Regions from separate parts of the Kineococcus sp. NPDC059986 genome, predicted to be linked through region 1. Evidence: predicted binding sites of a transcription regulator. Region 1 holds the regulator's gene; each other region holds the start of a gene.
The links. The regulator HrcA, encoded in region 1, represses chaperone genes, less so after heat shock. The targets are predictions, from matches to a motif close to GNTNGCACTCGGNNNNNCCGAGTGCNANC.

Region 1 (9,648 bases):
CGCAGGTCATCCCCCCGATCGTGAGTTCGACAGGGGCGAAGCCCTCCACCGGGACGGCCATCAGCGCACCAGCTCGTACCCCGCCTCGTCGACGGCGGCCGCGACGGCCGACTCCTCGAGAGGGCTGGTGGCGGTCACCGTGACGGTCGAGGTCCCGTCGGGGACGAGCTCGATGCGCACGTCCTCGACACCGGACAGGGCCGACACCTCCTCGGTCACCGCGGCCACGCAGTGCGCACACGTCATGCCCGTGACCCCGAACGCGGTCGTGCTGCTCATCAGGACCTCACCAACCGCGCGATCGCCGCGCTCGCTTCCTTGATCTTCTCGTCCGCCACCGCGCCGCCCTCGGCGGCCGCGTGCGCCACGCAGTGCCCGAGGTGGTCGTCCAGCAGCGACAGGGCCACGGCCTGCAGCGCCTTCGTCGCCGCGGACACCTGGGTCAGGACGTCGATGCAGTACGCGTCCTCCTCGACCATCCGCTGCAGACCGCGCACCTGCCCCTCGACGCGGCGCAGGCGCTTGAGGACCTCGTCCTTCTCCCCGGCGTACCCCGGACCGTTCTCCATGCCTCCTTGCTACCCCCTGGGGGTACAAAACGCAACCCCTACCCCCTAGGGGTAGTGGAGCAGTCCTCGTCGCGGGTGACACTGGAGGACGTGCCGAGCACCCTGCCCGACGGCGAGACCGTCCCCACCGACGGCGCCCTGCCACCCGAGGCCCTGGTCGGGGCCGCCGACCGCACGTTCGGCGTCTACCTGCACGTCCCGTTCTGCGCCGTCCGCTGCGGCTACTGCGACTTCAACACCTACACGGCCACCGAGCTCGGCGGCGGGGCCTCGCAGGCCGCCTACGCGCAGACCGCGACCGCCGAGGTCGCCCTCGCCGCCCGCGTGCTGGGCGAGGCCGCACGCCCGGCCGAGACGGTGTTCTTCGGCGGCGGCACGCCCACTCTGCTGCCCGCCGACGACCTCGCCACGATGCTCGGGGCCGTCCGCGACGCCTTCGGCCTGGCGCCCGGCGCCGAGGTCACGACCGAGGCGAACCCCGACTCGGTCACTCCCGAGGGCCTCGCCCGGTTGCGGGCGGCCGGGTTCACCCGCGTCTCCTTCGGCATGCAGTCCGCCGTCGAGCACGTCCTGGCCGTCCTGGAACGCACGCACGACCCCGCCCGCGTCCCGCTCGCCGTCCGCTGGGCCCGCGAGGCCGGCCTCGACGTCAGCCTCGACCTCATCTACGGCACCCCGGGGGAATCGGTCGACGACCTGCGCCGCAGCCTCGACGCCGCCCTGGCGTGCTCACCCGACCACGTCTCGGCCTACGCGCTCATCGTCGAACAGGGCACGAAGCTGGCCGCGCAGATGCGCCGCGGGGAGGTGCCAGAACCCTCCGACGACGACGAGGCCGACAAGTACGAGGTCGTCGACGACACCCTCGCCGCCGCCGGGTACGGCTGGTACGAGGTGAGCAACTGGGCCCGCGGACCGGAGTTCGCGTGCCGGCACAACCTCGCCTACTGGCGCGGCGGCGACTGGTGGGGCATCGGACCCGGTGCCCACAGCCACGTCGGCGGCGTGCGGTGGTGGAACGTCAAGCACCCCAGCGCCTACGCCGGACGGCTGGACGCCGGGACGTCACCCGCCCACGCGCGCGAGCGCCTCTCCGACGACGACCGCCGCGTCGAGGACGTGCTCCTGCGCTCCCGGCTCGCGGAGGGTTTCGACCCCGCGTGGTGGGGGGTGCGGCCGCAGGCCGCGCAACTGCTGCTCGACGGGTTGCTGGAACCCGCCGCCGGGGGGCGGGTGGCGCTGACCCGCCGCGGGCGTCTGCTGGCCGACGCGGTGGTGCGGCGGTTGCTGGACTGACCGCGGCCCGGCTCCGGGTGGCCCGGGCTCACGCGGCCACGGGAGGGACCCCTGCCGGGAGACCGTGGTCCCGCAGTTCCAGCAGGACGGGGTCGATCCGCGCTCCCTGCGTCCCCACCGACCTGACGCTGAGCGACGTGACGAGGCCGGCGCTCTGGTCGATCTCGACGACCGCCTCCACGCCTCCGGCGGAGGCGCTGGACAGGCCGGGGTGCAACCGGTCCAGCGTCAGTCGCACCCGCTCGCGCCGGTGCGGGGGAGCGTCGTCCACGAGCGTCGACAGGTCGAGGTCCACCCGGTACCGGCCGGGGGCGTCGCCCGGTTCCGCGCCCGTCGCCGCCGCGAGCCAGTGGAAGGTGGCGGCGACGCTGCCCAGGAGGGCGTCGACCTCCATGGGCAGGCCGGGGGTGTCCGCGCGTGCTCCGGCCCAGCGCCCCTGGTCGTCCGGGGAGGGGGGCCCGTCGAGGAGGACCATCGTCAGCGTGCCGTCCTCCGGGACGAGGAGGGCGTGCGCCGTCATCTCCTCCGGGGGAGCGTCCTGGCCGGGCAGCGCGATGAGACCGTCGAGCACGAGGACGCCGTCGTCGGCGGGAGGTGGGGGCGCTCCCGTGGCGACCGTGGTCATCGTGGCCGCGCCCGTCGTCAGGTCCGTGTGGCCGTGGGCCGTCGTGTGGGCCGGACCCTGCACGGGGGTCCGCCAGGAGTAGCGCGCGGTCGCGGTCGCGAGGGTGCGGGCGTGCGCCTCCAGGACGACGCGCAACGGGTCGGCGGGCTCGTGGGGCATCGCGTCGAGGGGCACCCGTCGACGCTAACCGCCGGGTGGCCGCGGTCCTGTGGGGGAGCTGTGCAGGTTGCCCCGGTCCGGACGCGGTGCCTGGCGACCCCTCGGGACGCGCGGCCGACGGCGCGGACCGCGCCGGTAGCGTGCGGGCATGGACCTCGGGCTCAGCGTCGGTTACCTCACCGGTCCCGTCGGACCCGCCGCTGCGCGAGCGCTGGAGCTCACGCGCGCGGCCGAGGACGCCGGGTTCGCCTCCGTCTGGGTCGCCGAGGCCTACGGCACGGACGCGGTGAGCTTGCTGGGTTGGCTGGCCGGGCAGACGACCCGCATCGGCCTCGGCTCCGCCGTCCTGCAGGTGCCGGCGCGCGCCGCGGCGTCGACCGCGATGACGGCCGCCACGCTGGACGGGTTGTCGGGCGGGCGCTTCCGCCTCGGCCTCGGGGTGTCCGGGCCGCAGGTGGCCGAGGGCTGGTACGGCCAGCCGTTCGCGAAACCCCTCGCCCGCACCCGCGACTACGTCGCCCTCGTCCGGCGGTTGCTGGCCCGGGAGGACTCCACGTTCGCCGGGGAGCACCTGACGCTGCCGCTGCCGGGGGGGCCGGGGATCGCGCTCAAGCTCATGCAGCCGCCGCCGCGAGCGGACCTGCCGATCCACCTCGCCGCCGTGGGCCCGCGCAACGTCGAACTCGCGGGGGAGATCGCCGACGGCTGGCTGCCCTCGTTCCTCGTCCCGGAGAACGCGGCGGAGTCCACCGAGCGGCTCGCCGCGGGGTTCGCCCGTCGCGCGACGCCGCCGGAACGGTTCGAGGTGACGGCGTCGGTGCCGTTCGTCCTGACCGACGCGACGGGGGAGGACCGCGCCCGCGCGGAACTCCCGGCGCGCAAGCTCATCGCCCTCTACGTCGGGGGGATGGGGTCGAAGGAGGCGAACTTCTACGCCGACCTCGGCCGCCGCCTCGGGTTCGGCGAGGCCGTCGACGCCGTGCAGGACCTCTACCTCGCCGGCCGCAAGGACGAAGCGGTGCAACGGGTCCCGGCCGGCCTCGTCGAGGCGACGAGCCTCGTGGGGTCCGTCGACGCCGTGCGTCGGCGGCTGGCCGACTACGAACGCGTCGGGGTCACGACCGTCGCGCTGGTCCCGCTCGGTGCCGACGCCGTGCGGGACCTGCGCGCGGTGGCCTGAGCCCCGGGCACAAATGGCCTCAGCGCACCAGCCGGAAGATCAGCGGGTAGCGGTACACCTGGCCCCGGTTCGCGGCGACGGCCGCGAGGATGGTGAAGACGAGGAACACCAGCGCCAGCACGCCGTTCAGGGCGTACAGGGCCGAGCCGATGCCGAGCGTGACGATCGCCAGGAACGTCACGACGGCGGTGAGCACCGCCTGGTAGACGAGGAACGAGATCGTCATGTTGAGCGCCTCGGCGGTGTGTCCGCGCACGAAACCGCTGCGGTCCTTCAGCACCAGGAAGATGATGAGCGGACCGAGGAACGGCAGCGCGAAGAAGCTCGCCGCGATCGCGGACAGGTGCCCGAACATCCCCCACATCCGTTCGTCGGACGGCGACAACGGCGCGGGGGTGTACGACGGCTGCTGGGGGTACGGCGGTTGGCTCACGGTCCCGATCCTCCCGGTTCGCTCAGCGGTCCGCCAGGTCGGCGGTGACGAAGTCGACGAGTTCCTCCACCCGGCCCAGCAGGGCCGGCTCCAGGTCGGCGTAGGACCGGACCGTGCCGAGGATGCGCTTCCAGCCGTGCGCGACGTCGGCCTGCGTCGCGTGCGGCCAGCCCAGCTCCGCCAGGATCCCGTGCTTCCAGTCCTGGCCCCGCGGGACCGTCGGCCACTGCGTCCACCCCAGCCGCTGCGGCCGGACGGACTGCCAGACGTCGATGAAGGGGTGCCCCAGGACGAGGACGTGCGGGCTCGTCGCGACCTTGGCGACGATGCGGGACTCCTTCGACCCGGGCACGAGGTGGTCGACGAGGACGCCGATGCGCCGCCCGGGCCGGGGGCCGAAGCTGCGGATGGCGGCGTCGAGGTCGTCGACGCCGTCGAGCATCTCCACGACCACGCCCTCCACGCGCAGGTCGTCGCCCCAGACCTTCTCGACGAGCTCGGCGTCGTGCCGGCCCTCGACGAGGATCCGGGAGGCGCGGGCGGTGCGGGCCGCGGCGCCGGCGACGGCGACCGACCCGCTCGCGGTGCGGGTGGGCTGGACGGGGCCGGCGCTGCGCGGGGCGACGAGCCGGACGGGCTGGCCGTCCACCCAGAAGCCCGGGCCGAGGGGGAACGTGCGGGTGCGGCCCCGGGCGTCCTCGAGCACGACGACGTGCACGCCACCGCTCTTCTCCACCCGCACGACGGCACCGACCCACCCCGTGTCGACGTCCTCGACGACGAGCCCCCGCACCGCGGGTTCGTCGCGGTGGACGGGCTTGGGTCGCGTGCGCGCGTGCGGGTCGGCGGACAGCACGTCGGTGCCGTACCGGTCGTGGTTGCCTGCGGAGGGGCCAGCGGTCGGACTCACCCGCGGCACGCTAACGAGCGACCCGCACCGGACGGTGGAGGCGCGGCGGGGGCGCACGTCCTAGACTTGGCACTCACGTGGGATGAGTGCCAGCTGCGATCCGGGGAGGGTGGATGAGCGACGACCGCAGGCTCGCTGTGCTGCGGGCCATCGTGGAGGACTACGTCTCCACGCACGAGCCCGTCGGGTCCAAGGCGCTGGTCGAGCGCCACCAGCTCGGCGTCTCCCCGGCGACCATCCGCAACGACATGGCCGTCCTGGAGGACGAGGGGTACATCACCCAGCCGCACACCAGCGCCGGGCGCATCCCCACGGACAGGGGCTACCGCCTCTTCGTCGACCGGCTGGCGAACGTCAAGCCCATGACGCCGGCGGAGAAGCGGGCGATCGAGACGTTCCTGCACGGTGCCGACGACCTCGACGACGTCGTGGACCGCACCGTGCGCCTGCTGGCCCAGCTCACGCGGCAGGCCGCCGTCGTGCAGTACCCGTCGCTGTCGCGCGCCAGCGTGCGCCACGTCGAGCTCGTCGGCGTGGGCGGGCGCAGCGCCCTGCTCGTCCTCATCACCGACTCCGGCCGCGTGGAGCAGCGCGTCCTGGACATCCGCTCGGCCGTCGACGTCGAGACGCTGGGCGTCTCGCTGGCGGCGCTGCGCACGCGCGTCAACGCCACCGTCGCGGGCAAGCGGCTGCGCGAGGCGCGCGAGGCGCTCACCGACCTCGTCCAGCAGACCCCGGCGGCCGACATCGCCATCGCCGCCGAGGTCGCGGCCTCCCTCGGGGACTGCCTCACGGCGTCCCTGGAGGAGCGGGTCGTCATCGCCGGGACGTCGAACCTCGTCAAGTCGGGTGCCGACCTGTCGCTGTCGCTGGGCAGCGTCCTGGAGGCCCTGGAGGAGCACGTCGTGCTGCTCCGGCTCGTCCAGGAACTGGCCGAGGAGCAGCCGTCCGAACGCGGCGGGCTGAGCGTCCGGATCGGCGCCGAGAACCTGCACCTGGGCCTGGACGGGACGTCCGTCGTCACCACCGGCTACGGCGGCGAGACGGTCCTGGCCCGGCTCGGCGTGCTCGGTCCCACCCGCATGGACTACCCGACGACGATGGCCGCCGTCCGAGCGGTGTCACGCTACGTCTCGCGGATCCTCGCGTCGTGACCGCCGCAGACCCGCCGGCGACCCGGCCGACGACCCGAACCCGGAAGAGAACCGACAGGAGAACCGCGACCTCGTGAGCGACTACTACGACGTCCTGGGCGTCTCCCGCGACGCCTCCACGGAGGACATCAAGCGCGCCTACCGCAAGATGGCGCGCAAGCTGCACCCCGACGTCAACCCCGACGCGGGGGAGCAGTTCAAGGAGGTCTCGCAGGCCTACGAGACGCTGTCGAACCCCGACAAGCGCTCGGCCTACGACCGGGGTGGGGCGGTGCCCGGCGGCGCGGGCGCCGGCTTCGGGGCCGGGTTCGGCTTCTCCGACATCATGGACGCCTTCTTCGGCCAGGGCGGCGGGGGTGGTCGCGGTCCCGGCCCGGCCAGCCGCACCCAGCGCGGCCAGGACGCCCTCATCCGCGTCGACGTCGACCTCGCCGAGGCGGCCTTCGGCGGCGAGCGCTCGATCCAGGTCGACACCGCGGTCCTCTGCCCGACCTGCAAGGGGTCCTGCTGCCAGCCCGGCACGAGCCCGGCCACGTGCGACATCTGCCACGGGCAGGGCTCGATCCAGCGCGTCGTCCGGTCCCTGCTCGGCCAGGTCATGACCCAGCAGCCCTGCCCCACCTGCCGGGGCTTCGGCACCGTGCTGCCCTCGCCGTGCCTGGAGTGCTCCGGGGAGGGCCGCACCCGCGCCCGCCGGCCCATGACCATCCGGATCCCCGCGGGCGTCGACACCGGCACGCGCATCCAGCTCGCCTCCCAGGGCGAGGTGGGCACCGCGGGAGGGCCGCCCGGTGACCTCTACGTCGAGATCCACGAGCGCCCGCACCCGGTGTTCTCCCGGTCCGGCGACGACCTCCTCTGCACGCTCGAGGTGCCCATGACGGCGGCTGCCCTCGGCGCGAGCATCCCCCTGGAGACGCTCGACGGCACCGAGGAGATCGACGTGCGTCCCGGCGCCCAGACGGGCGAGGTCGTGACGCTCAAGCAGAAGGGTGCCGAGCACCTGCGGTCCCAGGGCCGCGGCGACCTGCTCGTCAAGGTCGAGGTCCTCACCCCGCGCGACCTCGACGAGGAGCAGGAGGAGTTGCTGCGACGCCTCGCCGAGCTGCGCGGCGAGGTGCGCCCGGCCGGGAAGCTCTCCGAGAGCCACCAGGGCGTGTTCTCCAAGCTGCGCGACCGGTTCTCCGGACGCTGAGCACGTCCCCGCCGGGACGGGCCGGGTGCACGCACCCGGCCCGTCCACTCAGGGGACGGTGACCGTCTTGGTGTCGCCGGCCGTCGGGCCCGCCTCGCCGCCGGACTCGTCCGGGGCGAACACCGCGACGGTGTAGGTGCCCGCGGGCACCTGGGCCGTGAACGAGAACGGGGCGAACGTCCCGTTGGCACCGGCCTGGACGGCGTCGCGGGCGACCTCCGTCCCCGCGCTGTTCGTGAGCGTGTACATCAGCGTTCCCTCGAAGGCCGTGCCGAGGCCCTTGACCGTCACCGACCCCGCCGCGGCCGTCACGGACGTGATCCACGCCGGGGCCTGGACGTCGGCCTGCGGGTCGCGGGTCAGCGTCTGCGCCACCGTCGTGCCGAACAGCGACGGCCGGGCCTTGCCGTCGACGCGGACCTCGACCGGGTCGTCGGAGCTCGCGGCCGCCGTGACGGTGTAGACGAGCTGCTGGACGGCGAGCTGGGCGCCGCCCGGCCCCGCGCTGCCGCTGTCCGCCGCGGCGGACAGGTCGACGACGAGGCGTCCGCCGCTGGAGGTCACGGTCGCGGTCGGGTCCGCCGACCAGGGGCTGGAGTAGTCCGGGTCCGACGCCTTCCCGGCGAGCATGGCGCGCAGCGCGTTCGTGGGGTCGTTCTGGCCCGAACCGGCCTTGACGAACTCGCGGAACAGCTTCGCCGGCTGGCCCCCGACCCAGTACACGGGCACGGTCGAGGCGCCGGACGGCAACGTGCCGCCGGTGGCGGTGCCCGTCGCGGTGCCGGTGGCGGTGCCTGTCGCCGCGGCCGAGGTCGCGGGCGCCCCCGAGGCCGTCGAGGGGGCGGCGCTCGTCGTCGCCGCGGACGTCGAGGGTGCGGCCGAGGAGGTCGACGGGGACGCCGACGTGCTCGCCGCGACCGTGCTGACGTTCCCGTCGCTGCGCTGGGTGACGGCGTAGGCGCCACCGCCCACGACGACGACGGCGGCGACCCCCGCGACGGCGGCCCACGCGCGGGAACGGCGGCGGCTGGCTCGGCTGGTCATGCGGATCTCCTCGAGACGGTCGGTGGGTCGCACCTGCGCCGCACGGGCGGACAGGGCGTCGCGCAGCTGTCGCGCGGTGGGGCTCAGGTCGTCGTCGCCGTCGGGGTCCGGCAGCGGACCCGACGGGGTCGCGTCACTCACTGGTGGTCCTCCCGGCTCATCACCTCGCGCAGCGCGGACAACCCGCGGTGCGCGTGGGTCTTGACGGCGCCCCGGCTGATGCCGAGGACGTCGGCGATGTCCTGCTCGGACATGTCGCCCTGGTACCGCAGCACCAGGACCTCCCGCTGCCGCGCGGGCAGCCCGTCGAGGGCCGTCAGGACGGAGCGGTGCTCCGAGGCCCGCACGGCGTGCTCCTCCGGACCGTCCGGCGCGGGGTCGGGCAGGGGGCGGCGCCGGTCGGTCACGACCCGGTGCTTGAGCACGTCCCGGGCCCCGTTGACGACGCTCGTGCGCAGGTAGGCGACCGCGGACCCCTTGTCCGCCAGCCGCTCCCACCGCTTGTGCAGGGTGACGAACGCGTCGGCGACGACCTCCTCGGCGCTCGCCGACTCGCCCATGAGCGAGGCCGCGAGCGCGACGAGACGCCGCCAGTGCGCCGCGTACAGCGCTCCGACGGCCTCGTCGGCCGACCACGAGCGCGGGTCGTCAGCGACCACCACGCGCTCCTTCATCACCATCACGCCGTGTAGACGAGTCACACAGGGTCACGGTTGACATCCAACCCGACAATCTTCGGCCGGCCGCTCCCGGGCACCCGCGGGGTCGGGGTGTCGCATCGTTGAACCCTCGCTCGCATTCATCGAAAGCGAGGGGCCAACGATCCGGACCCGGGCGTCCCGCGGGTAGCGTGCGGGTCATGGCCGAGGTCTCCCGCGTGCAGCGCGCCCCCGACGACCTGTTCCTCAAGATCGTGGCGGGCGAGATCCCGGCGACGATCGTCCACTCCGACGACCTCGTCGTCGCCTTCGAGGACGTCGCCCCGCAGGCGCCCGTCCACGTCCTGGTCGTCCCGCGGGAGCGGTACGAGAACGTCGCCGAGCTCGCGGCGGCCTCGCCGCAGGCCCTCGCGCGGCTCGTCGA
Region 2 (9,648 bases), on a different contig from region 1:
GGCCTCCTGCCCCGCCGCGGGGTCGAGCGTCCCGTCGAGCAGCAGCCCCCCGAGGTCGTCGGCGCCGCCGCGCAGCAGGTCCGCGACGAGCCCGGCGGGGTGCTTGGGCCAGGCGGCCTGGACGTGGTCGACGGCGCCGTCCAGCAGCAGGCGGGCGACGGCGTGCAGCGCCCGGGTGGCGCGGGCCGACGGCGGGCCCAGCGGGGACGGCATCGCGATGAACTCCGTGATCCCGCGGGTGCGGGTGGCCAGCGCCGCGAGCAGCCGCAGGTGCGCGACCTGCTGGGCGGGCGTCTCAGGTCCGCCGTGGACGAGTGTCGACGTCGAGGTCAGCCCGACCTCGTGGGCCGTCCCGAGGACGTCCAGCCACGTCGCCACCGGCAGGTCGGGCGTGCCGCCGTTGAGCTCGGTCCGGACGGCGTCGTCGAGGACCTTGGCGGCCGTGCCGGGCACGGAGCCCAGCCCGGCGTCACGGGCGTCCTCGAGGAACGCGCGGGGCGTGGACCCCCGCAGCCCGGCGGCCCGCAGCACCTCCGGGACGCGGAAGGCGTGCAGGTGCACACCCGCCTCCCCGGCCCCCTCGGCCACCGCGGTGACGAGGGCGAGGGAACCGTCCGGCCCGGCGCGCTCGGGGACGGGGCCCTGCACGCACACCTCGCTCGCTCCCAGCGCCACGGCTTCGGCCACGAGGGCACGGACGTGGCCCGGGTCGGCGCCCACGCGTTCGCCGTCGAGGTTGCGGTTCACGACGAAGGTGACGGCCTCCCCCACGCGGCGGCGGCGCACGTCGTCGGCGGTCGCCGCCAGCTGCTCGAGGTCGTCGCCGTCGGCGGCCAGCAGGGCCACGGCGTGCTCGTCGGTCAGCGCCCGGTGGTCGTGCGCGGCGGTGGCGAGGGCTTCGGCGAGAGCGCGGGCGAGCTGGGCGGACGGGGCTGGCACCGCCTGAGGCTAACCCTCAGGGACAGGCGACCCACTCGGAGGTGCCGTCGCCGAAGTGCTGGTGCTTCCACACCGGCAACCGGTCCTTGACCTCGTCGACGAGGCGCGCGCAGGCCGCGAACGCCTCCGCCCGGTGGGCGGCCGAGACCGCGACGGCGAAGGCGACGTCACCGACGGCCAGGTGCCCCAGGCGGTGCCCGACGGCGACGGCGTCCACCTCGCAGCCGGCGACGACCTCCTCGACGACGGCCCGCAGGACGTCGGGGGCGCTGGGGTGGCCCACGTACTCCAGGTCCCGCACGGACCGGCCGTGGTCGTGGTCGCGGACGACCCCGCCGAAGGTGACGACCGCACCGGCCGCGGCGTCGCCGACGAGCGCAGCGTGCTCGGCGACGTCGAGCGGTGCGGGACCCACCGTCGTCCGCACGACGCGACGGGCGGGAGGCGTGAGTCGAGCGGGTGGGTGCACGTCCACAGGGTAGGTGTGGGTCGGGACAGGTGTTCCGGAAGTCCGGACCGTGGGAGAGGATCGCCCGGTGACGCACGTGAGCGGCTGGCGGGTCGTCGTCCCCGTCAAGGGCGGCGACGAGGCGAAGACGCGGTTGGCCCTGCCGCGCCGCCAGCGCCAGGACCTCGCCCTGGCGATGGCCCTGGACTGCCTCGCGGCGTGCCGGGACACCCCCGGTGTGGGTCTCGTCGTCTGCGTCAGCGACGACCCCGAGGTCCTCGCGGCCGTGCGCGCCGTGGGCGTCGGCACCGTCTCCCCCGGCCGGCCCGGGCTGGCGGTCGCCGTGGCGGCCGGGCTGGCCAGCGTCGAGCGCGGCCCGACGGCGGTGCTCCTCGGCGACCTGCCCGCGCTGCGGACGGCCGACCTGGCGGACGCGCTCGCGCAGGCGGGCCAGCTGCCGGGTCCCGCGCTCGTGGCCGACGCCGCGGGCTCGGGCAGCGTGCTGCTCGCCGACGCCGCCGGGAACGTCCCGCACCACTTCGGGCCGGACTCGGCCCGGCGGCACGTCGCCGCGGGAGCGGTCGCCCTGTCCGCGCCCCTGCCGTCGCTGCGCCGCGACGTCGACACCGTCGACGACCTGCGCTCGGCGCTGACCCTCGGGGTGGGCCCCCGCACGCGGGCCGCCCTGGCCCACGACCTGCCGGACATCTCGATCCCGGCCCACGACACGAAGGCCGTCCCGGCCCACGACCTCCCGGCCGACTGCGCCGGGCACCGCTGCTGAGACCCGGAGAGACGACACGCGTGAGCACCTCCCTGCCCGACCCCGTCCGCACGCGGCACGCCGCCCCACCCGAACCCGTCCCCACCCGCGAGGAGGTGGCGCTCGCGCTGGCGGCCGCCGCCCGCAGCGGCGACGACGGGTGGGACGACGACGGCGCCGAGCGGGAGCACGCACGCGTCCTCCTGCACGCCCGCGGGGACCAGCTCGAGGAACTCTGCGCGCTGGCCCGCCCCGTGCGGGACGAGACCCTCCGCCGCGCCGGTCGCCCCGGGACCATCACGTACTCGCGCAAGGTCTTCGTCCCCATCACGCGGTTGTGCCGGGACCGCTGCCACTACTGCACGTTCGCCACCGTCCCGGGGCGGTTGCCCGTGCTGTACCTGTCCGAGGAGGACGTCCTCGCCATCGCCCGCGAGGGCGCGGCGATGGGCTGCAAGGAGGCGCTGTTCACGCTCGGGGACGCCCCCGAGGACCGGTGGCCGGCCGCCCGGGCGTGGCTGGCCGCGCGGGGCTTCTCCTCGACCCTGGAGTACGTGCAGCACCTTGCCCGCCGGGTGCTGGACGAGACGGGGTTGCTGCCGCACCTCAACCCGGGGGTCATGTCCTTCGAGGCACTCACGACCTCCCGGCCGCTGGCCCCCTCGATGGGGATGATGCTCGAGACGACGTCGCGGCGGCTGTGGCTCGAACCGGGTCAGGTCCACTACGGCTCCCCCGACAAGGACCCCGACCTGCGGATGCAGGTGCTGCGCGACGCCGGCCGGGCCCGTGTCCCCTTCACCAGCGGGGTCCTGCTCGGCATCGGCGAGACGACGGCCGAACGCGTGGACTCCCTGCTCGCGCTGCGCGACGTCTCCCGCGGAACCGGTGCGCTGCAGGAGGTCATCGTGCAGAACTTCCGCGCCAAGGACGACACCGCGATGCGCGGGGAGGCGGACCTCGAGCACCCCGAGTACGTCGCGACCCTCGCCGTGGCCCGCCTCCTTCTCGGGGCGGACGTCTCGTTGCAGGCCCCGCCGAACCTGTCCGAGCCCGGTCAGCGCGAACAACTCCTGTCCGCCGGCGTCGACGACTGGGGCGGGGTCTCCCCCCTCACACCGGACCACGTCAACCCGGAACGACCGTGGCCGCAGCTGGACGACCTCGCGGCGACGACCCGGGCGGCGGGGTTCCGGCTCGCCGAACGGCTGACGGCGCACCCGCGGTTCGTCCTCGACGCGCTCGCCGGGCGCGACACGTGGATCGCCCCGGAACTGCACGCGGCGGTCGCGGCGCTCGCGGACCCGCTGACGGGGTTGGCCCGCGAATCCGCACGACCCGTGGGACGGGCGGCGTGAGCGTCCCCGCACCGCCGCCCACCGACGCCGAGGTGCGGATGGCGCGCTTCGTCGGCGAACAGCTCGTGCCGGACGGCCGCCCGCAGATCGAGGAGTTCCTGAACCGGGACGAGACGCTGTCGCTCGACGTGCTGACGGCCGTCGACGCCCCGGCACCCGGGTTCACCTCGGTGTCCACGCTCTCGATGCACCGCTCCCCCAACCTCGTGGCGGGCACCGACGTCCGCGTCGAGCTCGTCACCGTGCTCGAGAACGTGGAGGAACGCCTCGCGACGGGTCTGCTCGTGGCGTCGGCGTTCGCGGCCCTCGGCGAACCCTGGCCGCTGTCGCCGGCGACGGTGTTCCCCGGGATCGTGGCCGACCTGCTCGGCGGCCGGACCGAGCACCTGCTCTTCACCTCGCCCGGGAACTTCCCGCGGTTGTCGCGGTACCGCCTCGAACCGGGGGTGGACGTGCACTGGCTGCAGGCCGTCCCCGTCCACGAGAGCGAGCGGAGGTTCCTGCTCGAGCACGGGCTGGACGCGCTGGAGGAGCGCTTCGAGGCCGCCGAGGTGCCGTTCTACGACGTGACGCGCGACGCCGTCGTCTGACGTCCGTCAGCTGCCTCATCCGGGCAGCAGCCGGTCCGGCGCCTTGGCGGCCCAGGCGTCCTGGACGGCGGTCTCGAGGTCGGCCGCGCCGATCTCGTCGAGGGCGACGAGGTAGGCCGCGTACCCCTCGAAGTGCTCCATGTCGAAGACTCCCGGCGTGCCCTGCGCGAGCACCGCGGTCTTCTCGGCCAGGTCCGCGCACGCCAGGGCGAGGACGGGCCCCGGCGTCGGGTCGATCCCGGCGGTCTTGAAGCGTTTGCGGTCGGCCCCCGTGAACGGCCGTTCCCAGGCGAACGCCTTTCCCGCGACGTTCCACACCCGCGTTCCGCGCCGTTCCGTCTCGGTCGTCTCGGCGAGCCCCGCCGCCACGCGCGCCACGTCGTCGAAGGTCGCCTTCTCCCCGGAAGTCGTCACCCTCCGCACGCTAACGGCCCCACCCCCGCGCGGAAAACACTCTTTCCGCCCGAGAAAGCGCCTTCTGAGGGCGGAAAGAGTGTTTTCCGCGCGGGGTGGGGGGGTCGGGAAAGGAGGGGGGAACGCCACGAGGGCGGCCTCCCGAACGGGAGACCGCCCTCGCGGGTGGTGCTGGTGCTACGGAGAGGCGGGACTCAGAAGTCCATGCCGCCCATGCCACCGTCGCCGGCCGGGGCCGCAGCGGCCTTCTCCGGCTTGTCGGCGATGACGGCCTCGGTGGTGAGGAAGAGCGCCGCGATGGAGGCGGCGTTCTGCAGCGCGGAGCGCGTCACCTTGACCGGGTCGTTGATGCCGGCGCCCAGCAGGTCCACGTACTCGCCCGTCGCGGCGTTGAGGCCGTGACCGGTCGGCAGGTTGCTGACCTTCTCGGCCACGACGCCACCCTCGAGACCGGCGTTGATCGCGATCTGCTTGAGCGGGGCCTGGATGGCGACCTTGACGATGTTCGCGCCGGTCGCCTCGTCACCGACGAGCTCGAGCTTGTCGAAGGCCAGCACGCCGGCCTGGATGAGGGCCACGCCACCACCGGCGACGATGCCCTCTTCGACGGCCGCCTTCGCGTTGCGGACGGCGTCCTCGATGCGGTGCTTGCGCTCCTTGAGCTCGACCTCGGTCGCCGCGCCGGCCTTGATGACGGCCACGCCGCCGGCCAGCTTGGCGAGACGCTCCTGGAGCTTCTCGCGGTCGTAGTCGGAGTCGCTGCGCTCGATCTCGGCGCGGATCTGGCCCACGCGGCCGGCGATGGCGTCGGCGTCGCCGGCACCCTCGACGATCGTGGTCTCGTCCTTGGTGACGACGACCTTGCGGGCGCGGCCCAGCAGGTCGAGGTCAGCGGTGTCGAGCTTGAGGCCGACCTCCTCGGAGATGACCTGGCCACCGGTGAGGATGGCGATGTCGCCGAGCATGGCCTTGCGGCGGTCGCCGAAGCCCGGGGCCTTGACGGCCACGGACTTGAAGGTGCCGCGGATCTTGTTGACGACCAGGGTCGCGAGGGCTTCGCCCTCGACGTCCTCGGCGACGATGACGAGCGGCTTGCCCGACTGCATGACCTTCTCCAGCAGCGGGAGCAGGTCCTTCACCGTGGAGATCTTGGAGTTGAGGATGAGGATGTAGGGGTCCTCGAGCTCGGTCTCCTGACGCTCCGCGTCGGTGACGAAGTAGGGCGAGATGTAACCCTTGTCGAAGCGCATGCCCTCGGTGAGCTCGAGCTCGAGCCCGAAGGTGTTGCTCTCCTCGACGGTGATGACACCTTCCTTGCCGACCTTGTCGAGCGCCTCGGCGATGAGCTCGCCGATGGAGGCGTCACCGGCGGAGATCCCGGCGGTGGCCGCGATCTGCTCCTTGGTGGTGACCTCCTTGGCCGCGGCGAGCAGCTGCTCGGTCACGGCCTCGACGGCCTTCTCGATGCCGCGCTTGAGGCCCATCGGGTTCGCACCCGCGGCCACGTTGCGCAGACCCTCGCGGACGAGCGCCTGGGCGAGGACGGTGGCGGTGGTCGTGCCGTCGCCGGCGACGTCGTCCGTCTTCTTGGCGACTTCCTTGACGAGCTCGGCCCCGATCTTCTCGTAGGGGTCCTCGAGCTCGATCTCCTTGGCGATGGAGACACCGTCGTTGGTGATCGTGGGGGCGCCCCACTTCTTCTCCAGGACGACGTTGCGGCCCTTGGGGCCGAGCGTCACCTTGACCGCGTCGGCGAGCTGGTTCATCCCGCGCTCGAGACCACGACGGGCCTCTTCGTCGAAGGCGATGATCTTGCTCATGCCTGGTGTTCCTCCCAGAAGACGGGCGGTGGGTGGTCGGAACGGCGCCCGCGACGGACGACCAGCAGCCCCGGGGTCACGTCCCCCGGCGCCCGCAGGCCTCACCGGTCCGGCCGGGGAGCTTCGCTCCCGGGTCGAGTTGTCACTCTCGACTCGAGAGTGCCAACGCCAATGTTGGCACTCTCCCCCCTCGAGTGCAAACCCCGGGCACCCGTCCGCCGTCGGTGGACGACCCCGGAGCGCACCGGTCCCGGACGCGCGGAGGCCCGGGGCGGTCGTCACCACCCCGGGCCTCGGGACGTCCCTGCGGCGGGCGCCAGGCGCGCCGGCCGCTGCGTCAGCTGCGCGTCAGAGCGCGCGGACGCTCTCGGCCTGCGGACCCTTCTGCCCCTGGCCGACCTCGAACTCGACCCGCTGGCCCTCCTCCAGGGCCCGGTAGCCGTCCGCCACGATCGCGGAGTAGTGGACGAACACGTCGGCACCACCGTCGTCGACGGTGATGAAGCCGTATCCCTTCTCGGCGTTGAACCACTTCACGGTGCCCTGAGCCATTGCCTTCTCCTGGTGCTGCAGCGAGCGGAAGACGCCTCCGGCACGCGCCGGACACGGGTCTCACGCTGCCCGCGGCCACGAGGCCGTGGGCCAGGTCCGATGTGCGCTCCCGGGGAGGGTGTGCTCCTCGAACTGATCGACCGAGGCTCAGATTAGTGGGGGGGAGGGCGCGTCGGACAAGGTTCGAGCAACCTCGTCTTCACGAAAAGGTCACGACACCCACGCTCAGAGAGCGCGGTTCACAACACCCAGCAATGGCTCGATCACGCTTCTCAATCCAATGACCGCGGCAGTGACGAGCACGGCCGCGACGAGGAGCCACACCAGCACGAGCACGGCGACACCGGCGGGACCGCGCCGCGTGCGGTGAGCACCACGGCGCGCGGCCAGCTGGCGGGGCCGGTGGCCCCGACCGCTCAGGGCTGCACGCCCAGACGACGGGCGGACCGGGCGCGCTGGCGGCTCGAGCGCATGCGGCGCAGCCGCTTGACGAGCATCGGGTCGTGCGCCAGGGCGGCCGGGGAGTCGATGAGCGCGTTGAGGAGCTGGTAGTACCGCGTCGGGGAGAGGTCGAAGAGCTCGCGCACGGCCTGCTCCTTGGCGCCGGCGTACTTCCACCACTGGCGCTCGAAGGCGAGGATCTCGGCGTCGCGGCGGGTCAGCCCCTCGGGCAGCTCGGTGGGCGCACCCGTGCCCTCGTCCGCGTGGTCCCCGGCGTGCGCGTCGGGCTCGATCCGTGCCGTCGCGTCCCAGCGCTCCACGTTCCACCCCTCTCGACCGAGCCCCCGAACGGCAGCTCGCGGGGCGAGTCTAGGAGGGCATCACACCCGTGTCATTCACCCCCGCCCGCGCGCCGGTCACGGGCCCCCGGCTGGGTACCGTCCCACCCGTGACTGCCGACCCAGCCGCCCCACGCCCCCCCGCGCGGTACCCCTCGACCGCCGCGGACCCGGCCGGTCTCGGGCTCGACGACCTCGACCCCGGGTGGGCGCAGGCGCTGGCCCCGGTGCGCGCCGACCTCGAGCGGATCTCGGCGGCCCTCGCGGCCGAGACCGAGCCGTGGCTGCCCGCCGCGGGCGACGTCCTGCGCGCGTTCCGGCAGCCGTTCGGGGGTGTGCGCGTCCTGCTCGTGGGCCAGGACCCCTACCCCACGGCCGGCCACCCCGTCGGGCTGAGCTTCGCCGTCGACCCGCACGTGCGGCCGTTGCCGCGCAGCCTCGTCAACATCGGCCGCGAACTGCGCGACGACGTCGGCGTCGAGCCGCCCGTCCACGGCGACCTGTCGTCGTGGACCGACGCCGGCGTGCTCCTGCTCAACCGCGTCCTCACCGTCCGCGCGGGCAGCTCCGGCTCGCACCGCAAGCTGGGGTGGCAGGCCGTCACGGACGCCGCCGTCCGCGCTCTCGCCGCCCGGGGTGGGCCGCTCGTCGCGCTGCTGTGGGGCAAGGACGCGCAGCAGGTGCAGCCGCTGCTGGACGGCGTGCCCGTCGTCGCGGGCGTGCACCCGAGCCCGCTGTCGGCCTCGCGCGGGTTCTTCGGCTCCCGCCCCTTCAGCCGCGTCGACGCGCTCCTGCGCGAGGCCGGCGGCGACGGGATCGACTGGCGCCTCGCCTGACCGGCCGCCTCCGGCGTCCGATCGTCGGCACCTCGCTGTCGATCATCGACAGCGAGGTGCCGACGATCCGGACCCCGCGCGGCCGCGTGCGGTCGCCGGCGAGGCGTAGGGCACGATCGGCCCATGACGTCCCCCACGGTGCAGCGCAGCCCCTTCGGCCGAACCCGACGCGGTGAACCCGTCGACCGCTGGGAGCTGCGGCTGCCCTCGGGCGCCTCCGCCGCCGTCCTCACGCGCGGGGCCACGCTGCAGCAGGTGCGCGTCCCCGACGCGCGCGGTGAGCTCGGCGACGTCGTCGTCGCGCTGCCGGACGTCGCCGCGTACGAGGCCGCCGAGGGCTACCCCGGCGCGAGCGTGGGTCGCGTCGCGAACCGGCTGGCGGGCGGACGGTTCACGCTCGACGGCACCGGGTACACCGTGCCGCTCAACGACGGCCCGAACGCCCTGCACGGCGGGGTGGAGGGTTTCGACCAGCGGATGTGGACGGCGCAGGAGACCGAGGTGGACGGCGTCCCGGCGGTCCGGTTCTCCCTGACGAGCCCCGACGGCGACATGGGGTTCCCCGGCACGCTGCAGGTCTCCTGCACGTACTCGCTGCGCCAGGACGGCGACGCCGTCACCCTGCGGCTGGACCACCACGCCACCACGGACGCGCCGACGCCGGTGAACCTCACCAACCACGCCTACTTCGCTCTCGACGGCGTGGGGTCCGTGGAGGACCACGTCGCCCACGTCGCCGCCTCGCGGTACCTGCCCGTGGACGGGAACCTCGTCCCGACCGGCGAACTGGCCCCGACCGCGGGCACCCCGTTCGACTTCTCCACCCCCACCCGCATCGGGGACCACCTGCGCGACGCCGACGAGCAGCTGCTGCGCGCCGGCGGCTACGACCACTGCCTCGTCCTCGACGGGCCCGGCGCGTTCCGCGAGGTGGCCTCGGTCCACGGGCCGCGGTCGGGTCGCACCGTGCGGGTCCGCACCGACCTGCCGGGGCTGCAGTTCTACACGGGCAACTTCCTCACCGGCGCGTGGCGCACGCTGGAGGGCCGTCCCGTCCGGCAGGGCGACGCGCTGTGCCTGGAGACGCAACTGCTGCCCGACGCGGTGAACCAGCCCGCGCTCGCCGCCCTCGGCGACCCGGTGCTGCGG
Region 3 (9,648 bases), on a different contig from region 1:
GCGCGCCACGGCGGCGACGGTGAGGGTCATGCGCGGTGCGGGTGGCGCGGACGCTCCCCGCCCGGCGGGGTCAACGGCGGACGGCATGCTCCGAGTCTGACGCGGACACCTCGAACGCGCCACTCACCTGAGCGCGCCAACCCTGTTCAGGGTTGTTCAGCGGACGGTCGGGGTTGTTCGGCTGGCGGCGACCCGCGATCTCTGCACCTTGTTCACGTCTGGTTCAGCACGTTGTTCAGACCCTGTGCAGCGGGTCGGCGTCGTGGGAGGCCCCCTCGCGCGACCCGGGGTTGACCCGATCCGGGAGAAGTTCGCCCCAGGGGCTTGAACAACTTCTGACTCGGTTGTACGTTCAATCCAGTCAGCACGTCCCCTCCACTGAGGAGCGCACCACCATGGCCGAGATCTCTCGTCTCCCCGGGCCCGTCGCCGACGTCTGGGAGTGGCAGCTCGACGGCTCCTGCCGCGAAGCCGACCCGAACCTCTTCTTCCACCCCGAGGGCGAGCGCGGCCCCGCCCGGCGCAACCGCGACGCGGCCGCCCAGGCGATCTGCGCCGGCTGCCCCGTCCTGGAGATGTGCCGCAAGCACGCCCTGAAGGTCCGTGAGCCCTACGGCGTGTGGGGCGGCATGACCGAGGACGACCGCGAAGCCGTCTACGCGACCGAGCGTCGTCGCGGGATGCGCATCGCCGGCTGACGCCCCGCCCCACCCCGTGCGCGGTGTGGTGCGGCGCGCGGACGACAGGCACGAAGGGCCCGGCTCCCCCAGGGGAGCCGGGCCCTTCGCCGTGCTGGTGGAGAGGTCAGTGGCCGTGGCCGTGACCGTGACCGCCGCCGTTGACGGCGAGGTCCTCCTCCTTCTTGTCCACGACGAGCGTGTCGGTGGTGAGGACCATCGACGCGATCGAGGCGGCGTTGCGCAGCGCGGAGCGCGTCACCTTCACCGGGTCCAGGACCCCGCCGGCCAGCAGGTCGACGTACTCGCCGGTGGCGGCGTTCAGGCCGTGGCCCGGCTCGAGCGCACGGACCTTCTCGACGACGACGTAGCCCTCGAGGCCCGCGTTCTCGGCGATCCAGCGCAGCGGCTCGGAAGCCGCCTTGCGGACGAGCGCGACACCGGTCGCCTCGTCGCCGGTCTTGCCGAGGTTGTCCTCGAGCACGGAGACGGCGTGCACCAGGGCCGAGCCGCCGCCGGCGACGATGCCCTCCTCGATCGCGGCGCGTGTCGCGGAGACGGCGTCCTCGATCCGGTGCTTCTTCTCCTTGAGCTCGACCTCGGTGTGCGCGCCGACCTTGATGACGACGACGCCACCGGACAGCTTCGCGAGGCGCTCCTGGAGCTTCTCGCGGTCCCAGTCGGAGTCGGTGCGCTCGACCTCGGCCTTGATCTGGGCGACGCGACCGGCGATGTCGTCGGCCGAGCCGGCGCCGTCGACGATCGTCGTGTCGTCCTTGGTGACGGTGATGCGGCGGGCGGTGCCCAGCGCGTCGAGGTCGACCTGGTCGAGCTTGAGGCCGACCTCCTCGGCGACGACCTGCGCGCCGGTGAGGGTGGCGATGTCCTGCAGGATCGCCTTGCGGCGGTCGCCGAAGCCGGGGGCCTTCACCGCGACGGCGTTGAAGGTGCCGCGGATCTTGTTGACGACCAGCGTCGACAGCGCCTCGCCGTCGACGTCCTCGGCGATGATCAGCAGCGGCTTGGAGGCCTTGAGGACCTTCTCCAGCAGCGGCAGCAGGTCCTGGACCGTGGAGATCTTGCCCTGGTGCACGAGCACGTAGGCGTCCTCGAGGACGGCCTCCTGTCGCTCGGCGTCGGTGACGAAGTACGGCGAGATGTAGCCCTTGTCGAACTGCATCCCCTCGGTGAAGTCCAGCTCGAGGGCGGTCGTGGAGGACTCCTCGACCGTGATGACGCCGTCCTTGCCGACCTTGTCGAACGCCTCGGCGAGCAGGTCGCCAACGGCCGGGTCCTGGGCCGAGATGGTGGCGACGTGGGCGATGTCGCCCTTGCCGTCCACGTCGCGGGCCATCGCGAGGAGCTTGTCGCTCACCGCGTCGACGGCCGCGTCGATGCCGCGCTTGAGACCGGAGGGGGCCGCGCCGGCCGCCACGTTGCGCAGGCCCTCGTGGACCAGCGCCTGGGCCAGGACGGTCGCGGTGGTGGTGCCGTCACCGGCGACGTCGTTCGTCTTGGTGGCGACCTCCTTGGCGAGCTGGGCGCCGAGGTTCTCGTACGGGTCGTCGAGCTCGACCTCGCGCGCGATGGTGACGCCGTCGTTCGTGATCGTCGGCGCACCCCACTTCTTGTCGATGACGACGTTGCGGCCCTTGGGCCCCAAGGTGACCTTGACGGCGTTGGCGAGCGCGTCGACGCCACGCTCCAGCGCCTTGCGGGCGGTGTCGTCGAACAGCAGCTGCTTGGCCATGTTGCGGACCTTTCCGTTCAGTGGGCGAGCATCGGGGCGGGAACAGGCGACGCCCCGGGCACCCGGCGTGCGGGCGCCCGGGGCGTCAGGACCTGAGACCGCTTACTTCGCGACCTTGGCGAGCACGTCGCGCGCCGAGAGGATCAGCAGCTCGTCGCCGCCGTACTTCACCTCGGTGCCGCCGTACTTGGAGTAGATGACCTTGTCGCCGACGGCGACGTCGACCGGCACGCGGTTGCCGTTGTCGTCCACGCGGCCCGGGCCCACGGCAAGGACTTCGCCCTCCTGGGGCTTCTCCTTGGCGGTGTCCGGGATGACGAGACCGGAAGCGGTCGTCTGCTCCGCGTCGAGCGGCTTGACGACGATGCGGTCCTCGAGCGGAGTGATGGAGACCGACACTGGTGCGGCCCTCCCCTTCTGCTTCAGCGAACTGGCGTACGGGACGGTCGGAACGTGGGGAGCGGACGACCGTCGTCGCGGGTGCCGGGCGGCCGCTGCCCCGTTGGCACTCCCCGAGGGGGAGTGCCACCGACGCTGAGCGAGACGTTAGCACTCAGCCCCGGCGAGTGCCAGGCACGGGGGGCCTCTGCGAGCATCCTCCGGGTGAACACCGCGGACGTCGCCGCCCTCCGGTCCCCCGCGGGCCGTGCCCTGCTCGACGCGCTGGCCGGGACGACCGCACAGGACCCCGTCGCCCTCGCCGCCCGGCTGCGCCGCGAGGGGCACGACCCCGCGCTCGCGGCCCTGGCCACGACCCAGTCCCGACTGAGGGCGAAGGCGGCCGCCAAGTTCGGCGACCGGGCCGCGGGCCTGCTCTTCACCGCGGCCGGCGCCGAGCAGGCGACCCGCGCCGTCGTCGCCCGCGAGCACGCCCGGCGGTTCGCCGCCGCCGGGGTGTCCCGGGTGGCCGACCTCGGCTGCGGTGTCGGAGCCGACTCCCTGGCCTTCCTCGACGCGGGCCTGGCCGTGCTGCCCGTGGACGCCGACCCCGTCACGGCCGCGGTCGCCGAGCACAACCTCGGCGTCCCGGTGCGGTGCGAGGACCTCACGGCGGGGGTCGTGGCCGAGCTCGGGGCCGGGGACGGCGCCTGGTTCGACCCGGCCCGGCGCACGGCGGGCGGACGGCGGGTCTTCGACCCCGAGGCCACCTCACCCCCGCTGTCGTTCGTGCTGGCCACGGCCGCCCGGGTCCCGGCCACCGGGGCCAAGCTCGCGCCGGGCCTGCCGCACGACCTCGTCCCGGCGGGGACGGAGGCGCAGTGGACCTCCGTCGACGGGGAGGTCGTCGAGTGCGCGCTGTGGTGCGGCCCGCTGGCCGTCCCCGGCACCGGCCGCAGCGCCCGCGTCGTGCGCGGCGGTGCGGCGTTCGCGCTCGACGACACCGACCTGCCCGTGGCCGAGGTCGGGGCGGTGGGCGGGTTCCTGCACGAACCCGACGGAGCCGTCATCCGCGCGGGGCTCGTCGCCCGGGTGGCGGCCGACCTCGGGGGCCGGCTCGTCGACGAGACCATCGCCTACGTCACGACGGACGCACCGGCGACCTCGGAGTTCGTGCGGTCCTTCCGCGTGCTGGACGTCCTGCCGTTCGGGCTGAAGAGCCTGCGGGCGCACCTGCGCTCCCTCGACGTCGGCGCGCTGACGGTGAAGAAGCGCGGGACCGCCGTCGACCCCGACCACCTCCGCAAGCAGCTGGCGCTCAAGGGGTCCCGCCCCGCGACGATCGTGCTGACCCGGGTCGCGGGCAAGCAGAGCGTGCTGGTCGTCGACCCCGTCAGCTGACCCGTCCGTCGAGCCTGGCCCGCAGGACGAGGGCGTCGACGTCGTCGGGTTGGTAGTACCGCGCCCGCCGGGCGATCTGCTCGAACCCCTCGCTGCGGTAGAGGTGCTGCGCGGGGTCGTTGTCGGCGCGCACCTCCAGCAGCAGGTGGGTGGCCCCCGCGGACACGGCCTCGGCGCGCAGGGCCCGCAGCAGGGCACGCCCCGTCCCGCGGCCCTGCTGGTCGCGGGCGACGCCGATGGTCTGCACGTCCGCGTCGGCGCCCGCGACGACGATCCCGCCGTACCCCACGACGCGCCCGCCCCCCACCGCGACGAGGAACCGCCGGTTCGGCTGGGCCAGTTCCCCCCAGAACGCCTCCACGCTCCACGCGCCGCGGCCGAAGAGGTCGGTCTCGAGGGCGTGGACGTCGGCCACGTGCCACCACCGCATCTGCTGCAGCGAGACCTCCTGCATCGAGGACGCAGGCGCGCGCAGGTCGAGCGCGAGGCACACGCGCGGCCAGGCGTCGAGGCCGAGGTCGGCCTCCCGCGCCCGCAGGGCCCGCAGCTGCGGACCCGGGTCGGGCACGTCGCGGAACCCGAGCCGCCGGTACCACGACGCGTTCCACGGGACCTGGGCGAACGTCGTCAGCGTCAGCGCGGGTCGTCCCTGCGCCCGGGCGACCTCCGCGGCGAGGTCGAGCAACCGCCGGCCGGTCCCGCGCCCACCGTGGTCGGGGTGGACGCTGACCTGCTCGACGTGGGCGTTCCCGTCGACACCGTCCGGGTGCAGGAGCAGGTACCCCACGACCCGTCCGTCCTCGACCGCCACCCACGCGCAGCCGGCCCGCTGGTGCACGGCCAGCAGTTCCGGCGACGGGGGGTCGTCGTCGGCGACCGCCGCCATCCCGAGAGCGCGGAACCGCTCCCCCGCGGCGCGTTCCACGTCCTGCAGGCGGGGCAGGTCGGCCGGTTCGGCGGGTCGCAGGACGACGGGCGGTTCCTCCACGCGCGCAGTCTGCCGCCCTTCCGCTGAGCGCCGCACGGTGGTTCGCTGGTGCGGTGGACGAACCGGAGCAGGTTCTGGACTGGTTGCTGGAGTCGGACCCCGCGCTGCGGTGGCAGGTCGAACGCGACCTCGCCGACGCACCCGCGGCGGTCTGGGAGGCGACCCGCGCGCGCGTCCCGCACGAGGGTTTCGGTGCCCGCCTGCTGGCGCTGCAGGACCCCGACGGCCAGTGGGCGGGCGGCGCGTACTTCCCGCCCGACGCCGACCCGACGGGTCCGCAACCGTTCACCGCGACGACGTGGGCCCTGACCTCGTTGCGGGAGTGGGGCGTCGAGGCCGACCGGTTGGGCGACACGGCGGCCAGGCTCGTGGACGCGCGCTGGGAGTACCAGGGGCTGCCCTACTGGGGTGGGGAGGTCGACTGCTGCATCAACGCCCTGACCCTGCTCAACGGCGCCTGGCTCGACGTCGACGTCAGCGGGCTCGTCACCTGGTTCGAGGAGCACCGGATGGCCGACGGCGGCTGGAACTGCGCGTGGGTCGAGGGCTCGACCCGGTCGTCGTTCCACTCCACCCTCGCCGCCGTCCGTGCCCTGCGCGAGCACGAACGCCGGACGGGGGCGACGACGGCCGCCGCTGCGGGTGAGGAGTACCTGCTGGAACGTCGGTTGCTGCGCCGGCTCAGCACCGGTGAGCTCGTCGCGCCGTGGGTCGGCGACCACACGTACCCGTTCCGCTGGGGGTACAGCGCCCTCAACGCCCTCGACCACTTCCGCGCCGGCGGTGTGCGCGACGACCGGATGGCCGAGGCCGTCGACGTCGTCCGCTCGCAACGGTTGCCGGACGGGCGGTGGACGCGGTCGGACCGGTTCCCCGGCGCCGTGCCGTTCGAGGTCGACGCCCCGGCCGGGGAACCCTCGCGGTGGGTGACGTTCCTCGCGCTGCGCGTGCTGCGCTGGTGGGAGGCCTGACCCCCGCGCTCAGGCCTGCGTCCGGTCCCCCGCACCGTCCCGCACGTCGACGAGCAGGCGGTCGGCCCGCAGCCGGAACCGCTTGGTGCCGAACATCATCACCGCGGCCAGGAACGGCAGGACGCCGAGCGCGGCGACGCCGAGCGCGTCCGACCCCGTGGCGGAGGCCACGGACTCCCGCAGGATCGGGGCCACGAAACCCCCGAGGTTCCCGAGGGAGTTGATGAGGCCGATGCCCGCGGCCGCGGCGGCCCCGGTGAGGAACGCCGTCGGGTAGGACCACGTGATGGGCCCGATCGACAGGAACGACGACACGGCGACGCTGATGCAGACGATCCCGACGAGCGCGTAGCCGCTCGCACCCGCCCACGCCGACCCCAGGACGAACACCCCGGTGCTGACGAACAACCACGTCCCCCAGGCGCGGCGGCGGACGACGGTCGTGGCGTGCCGGCCGACGAAGTAGCAGGCGAACATCCCGACGAACCACGGCACGGCCGTGATGAGCCCGACCTGCCAGCCGACGTCGCGGCCGGTGAGCCCGGCGACCTGGGTCGGCAGGTTGAACGTCACGCCGTAGACGGCGATCTGCAGGCAGAAGTAGACGACCGTGAAGTACCAGACGCGGCCGTTGCGCATCGCCGCCCACACCCCGCCCGGGCCGTCGGCCGACCGCAGGTCGTCCTCCTCGGCCATGGCCGTCCGCAGCGCACCCTTCTCCTGCTCGGACAGGAACGTCGCGTCCTGGGGGGAGTTCACGAGCGCGAAGATCGCGACGACACCCGCCACCACCGCGAGACCACCCTCGACGGCGAACATCAACTGCCAGCCGGCGATCCCGTCGATCGAGTCCCCGAGGCTGATGAGTCCCCCCGACAGCGGGGATCCGACGATCTGCGAGAAGGGTTGCGCGAGGTAGAAGACGGCGAACATCCGGACGCGGTGGGCGTTCGGGAACCACTCGGCGAGGTACATGATGATGCCGGGGAACAACCCCGCCTCGGTGACGCCGAGGAGGAACCTCAGGACGATGAACGACGTCTCGCCCTGGACGAACGCGAAGCAGGCCGCGACGATCCCCCACGTGATGGCGATGCGCGCCAGCCACGCCTTCGCCCCGAACCGGCGCAGCGCGAGGTTGCTGGGGATCTCGAAGATCGCGTAGCCGATGAAGAACACCCCGGCCCCGAAGGCGTACGCGGCGGCGGAGATCCCGCGGTCGAGCTCCAGGGCGCGTTCGGCGAAGCCGACGTTCGTGCGGTCGAGGAACGAGACGACGTACAGGACGACGATCATCGGCATCAGCCGGCGCGAAGCCCGGCGGACGGCGGACTCCAGGACCGGGTTGCTGACCGCTGCGGACACGGGCGGGACCTCCTCGTCGAGACTTCCCTGGCCCGGTCACGCTACGCCGTGACGCGTTTGCGCGCTCCGGGTGCCGTGGCGTCGGGGCGGCGCAGGTAGAGGGGTTCCGGCGGCAGCAGCTCCAGGCCCGCCCGGCCGGCCAGCGCGTCCACGACGAGCTGCGCCAGCGCCCCGCCGTCGACCTCGAAGGGGCCCTGCTCCCCACCGAGGAGGTCGGGGTACAGCCGCGTCCCGGACCCCACGACGGGGACGTCCGCCCCGCCCCCGCCGACCACGTCGGCGGGACGCACGACGTCGGGGCCGGCGGTGCGCGCCAGCACCCCGTCCCGCACGGCGTAGCGGGCGGTGTGGACCTCCCGGCGGCGGGCGTCGGTGGCGACGAGGAACTCCCCCGTCCACCCCTGGGAGACGGCCTGGGCCGCGAGGGCGTCGAGGGAGCAGACCCCGTGGACGCGGGCGCCCCAGGCGAGGGCGAGCGTGCGCGCGGTGGCGATCCCCACCCGCAGCCCGGTGAACGGGCCCGGGCCGACGCCGACGGCCACGTCGGTGACGTCGCGGCGCTCCCGGCCCGCGGCGCGCAGCACCTGCGCGACCGTGGGGACGAGGACCTCGTTGTGGCTGCGGGCCGTCCCGGCGCGGGCGGACGCGAGGACCCGGTCCCCGTCGTGGACGGCGACCGCCACCCCGTCGGTCGCGGTGTCGAGGGCGAGCAGCAGCACGTCCGGGAGTCTAGGACGGCTCCGGCGTGGCCCCGTCCGGGTGCGCGCGACGCCGCGCGAAGCGGACCGAGGCGGCGAAGACGGCGGGGGCGTCCCGGTCCGAGGTCAGCTCGTGGAAGCTGTTGGCGTACACCACTTCCGACACCTCGGTCGAGGAGATCCCGGCGAGGACGGCCCGGGCGGAGGCCGCCGGGACGACGTGGTCCACGCTCGAGCGCAGCAGCAGCACGGGCTGCCGGACACCGGCGAGGTCGCGGCGGACGTCGCGCCACCCCGCGGCCTGGGAGACGAGGGCCCGCAGCGGGGTCCGGTCGTAGGCCAGGACCTGCGCGCTCGTGTCCTGCAGGTCCCCGGCGACCCCGGGCCAGCTCGGCAGGACCCGTCCCAGGACCTGCACGGCGGCGAGCTTCCAGGGTTCGAGCAGGACCGCGGGGTTGGCCAGCACGAGACCCTGCACGCGGTCCGGGTGCAGCTGCGCGAGCCGCAGCGCCAACCCGCCCCCCATGGAGATGCCCGCGACGAGGACGACCTCGTGGTCCAGCCGGGCCAGGGCGGCCTCGGCGGCGCCGAGCCAGTCGGCCCACGTCGTCCGGTCGCAGTCGGCGACGGTCGTCCCGTGCCCCGGCAGCAACGGCACCTCGACGTCGAACCCGGCGGCGTGGAACTCCTCGGCCCAGTCCGCCACCGACAGCGGGGTCGCCGTGAAGCCGTGCAGGACGAGGACACCCGTGCGCGGGCGCACGGCGTGGCGGCGGGCGAAGCCGTGGACGCGGCCGTCGTCGGTGCGGTCGGCGAGCGCGGTCACGAGAGGTCGACCCCGGCCCAGCGCGGCCCGACGGCGCGCACGACGGCGCGGCGGGGTTCGACGGGCGCGTCGCCCTCGGGGTCGTCGCCTCCTCCCGTGGGAGCGGCGCCGTGCGGGCGGACGAGGTCCACCTCGAGGCGGTCCCCCGCGAGCTCCTCGACGAGCCCGCGGCCCCACTCCACGACCGTGACGGCCTCCTCGGCCGCGGTGTCGAGGTCGAGGTCGTCGACCTCGGCGAGGGAGCCGAGCCGGTAGGCGTCGACGTGGACGAGGACGGGTCCCCCCACGAGGGAGGGGTGCTCGCGGGCGATGACGAACGTCGGGGACGTGACGGGTCCCCGCACCCCGAGCCCGTCCGCGAGACCCCGCGTGAACGTCGTCTTCCCCGCCCCGAGGTCACCCGCCAGCAGGACGAGGTCGCCGGCGCGCAGCAGGCGGCCGACGCGTTCGCCGAAGGCGGCCGTGTCCTCGGGAGTGGCCAGGAGCAGCTCGGTGCTGCCGGGGGCCGCGCTCACCGCCGGCTCCGGCGGCCGCGGCGGGCCAGCGGGACGACGACCTCGTGCGCGGCGGCCGGCGGCCCGGACGCGTCCGCGG

Region 2: the regulator HrcA is predicted to act here: its motif matches at 6,506-6,534, upstream of groL (chaperonin GroEL).
Region 3: the regulator HrcA is predicted to act here: its motif matches at 2,973-3,001, upstream of groES (co-chaperone GroES).

What each region holds. Positions count from the first base shown of each region.
Region 1 covers NZ_JBFBND010000044.1:14,358-24,005, reverse strand. The annotation lists gene AB0637_RS22255 (heavy metal translocating P-type ATPase) at 1-61, opposite strand, end outside; gene AB0637_RS22250 (cation transporter) at 61-279, opposite strand; gene AB0637_RS22245 (metal-sensitive transcriptional regulator) at 279-569, opposite strand; gene hemW (radical SAM family heme chaperone HemW) at 660-1,865, shown strand; gene AB0637_RS22235 (hypothetical protein) at 1,894-2,664, opposite strand; gene AB0637_RS22230 (LLM class F420-dependent oxidoreductase) at 2,798-3,829, shown strand; gene AB0637_RS22225 (DUF4870 domain-containing protein) at 3,849-4,262, opposite strand; gene AB0637_RS22220 (DUF3097 domain-containing protein) at 4,285-5,172, opposite strand; gene hrcA (heat-inducible transcriptional repressor HrcA) at 5,286-6,326, shown strand; gene dnaJ (molecular chaperone DnaJ) at 6,400-7,521, shown strand; gene AB0637_RS22205 (Gmad2 immunoglobulin-like domain-containing protein) at 7,570-8,706, opposite strand; gene AB0637_RS22200 (SigE family RNA polymerase sigma factor) at 8,703-9,224, opposite strand; gene AB0637_RS22195 (histidine triad nucleotide-binding protein) at 9,425-9,648, shown strand, end outside.
Region 2 covers NZ_JBFBND010000018.1:80,177-89,824, reverse strand. The annotation lists gene AB0637_RS14925 (FO synthase) at 1-939, opposite strand, end outside; gene AB0637_RS14920 (molybdenum cofactor biosynthesis protein MoaE) at 956-1,366, opposite strand; gene cofC (2-phospho-L-lactate guanylyltransferase) at 1,476-2,171, shown strand; partial or broken gene cofG (7,8-didemethyl-8-hydroxy-5-deazariboflavin synthase CofG) at 2,267-3,499, shown strand; gene AB0637_RS14905 (suppressor of fused domain protein) at 3,505-4,098, shown strand; gene AB0637_RS14900 (hypothetical protein) at 4,114-4,512, opposite strand; gene groL (chaperonin GroEL) at 4,707-6,332, opposite strand; gene AB0637_RS14890 (cold-shock protein) at 6,681-6,884, opposite strand; gene AB0637_RS14885 (DUF3263 domain-containing protein) at 7,301-7,558, opposite strand; gene AB0637_RS14880 (uracil-DNA glycosylase) at 7,774-8,499, shown strand; gene AB0637_RS14875 (aldose epimerase family protein) at 8,623-9,648, shown strand, end outside.
Region 3 covers NZ_JBFBND010000005.1:143,106-152,753, forward strand. The annotation lists gene AB0637_RS06405 (MerR family transcriptional regulator) at 1-87, opposite strand, end outside; gene AB0637_RS06410 (WhiB family transcriptional regulator) at 396-698, shown strand; gene groL (chaperonin GroEL) at 805-2,427, opposite strand; gene groES (co-chaperone GroES) at 2,530-2,826, opposite strand; gene AB0637_RS06425 (class I SAM-dependent methyltransferase) at 3,031-4,206, shown strand; gene rimI (ribosomal protein S18-alanine N-acetyltransferase) at 4,199-5,194, opposite strand; gene AB0637_RS06435 (squalene cyclase) at 5,248-6,165, shown strand; gene AB0637_RS06440 (MFS transporter) at 6,175-7,530, opposite strand; gene tsaB (tRNA (adenosine(37)-N6)-threonylcarbamoyltransferase complex dimerization subunit type 1 TsaB) at 7,572-8,249, opposite strand; gene AB0637_RS06450 (alpha/beta fold hydrolase) at 8,260-9,054, opposite strand; gene tsaE (tRNA (adenosine(37)-N6)-threonylcarbamoyltransferase complex ATPase subunit type 1 TsaE) at 9,051-9,569, opposite strand; gene AB0637_RS06460 (alpha/beta hydrolase) at 9,566-9,648, opposite strand, start outside.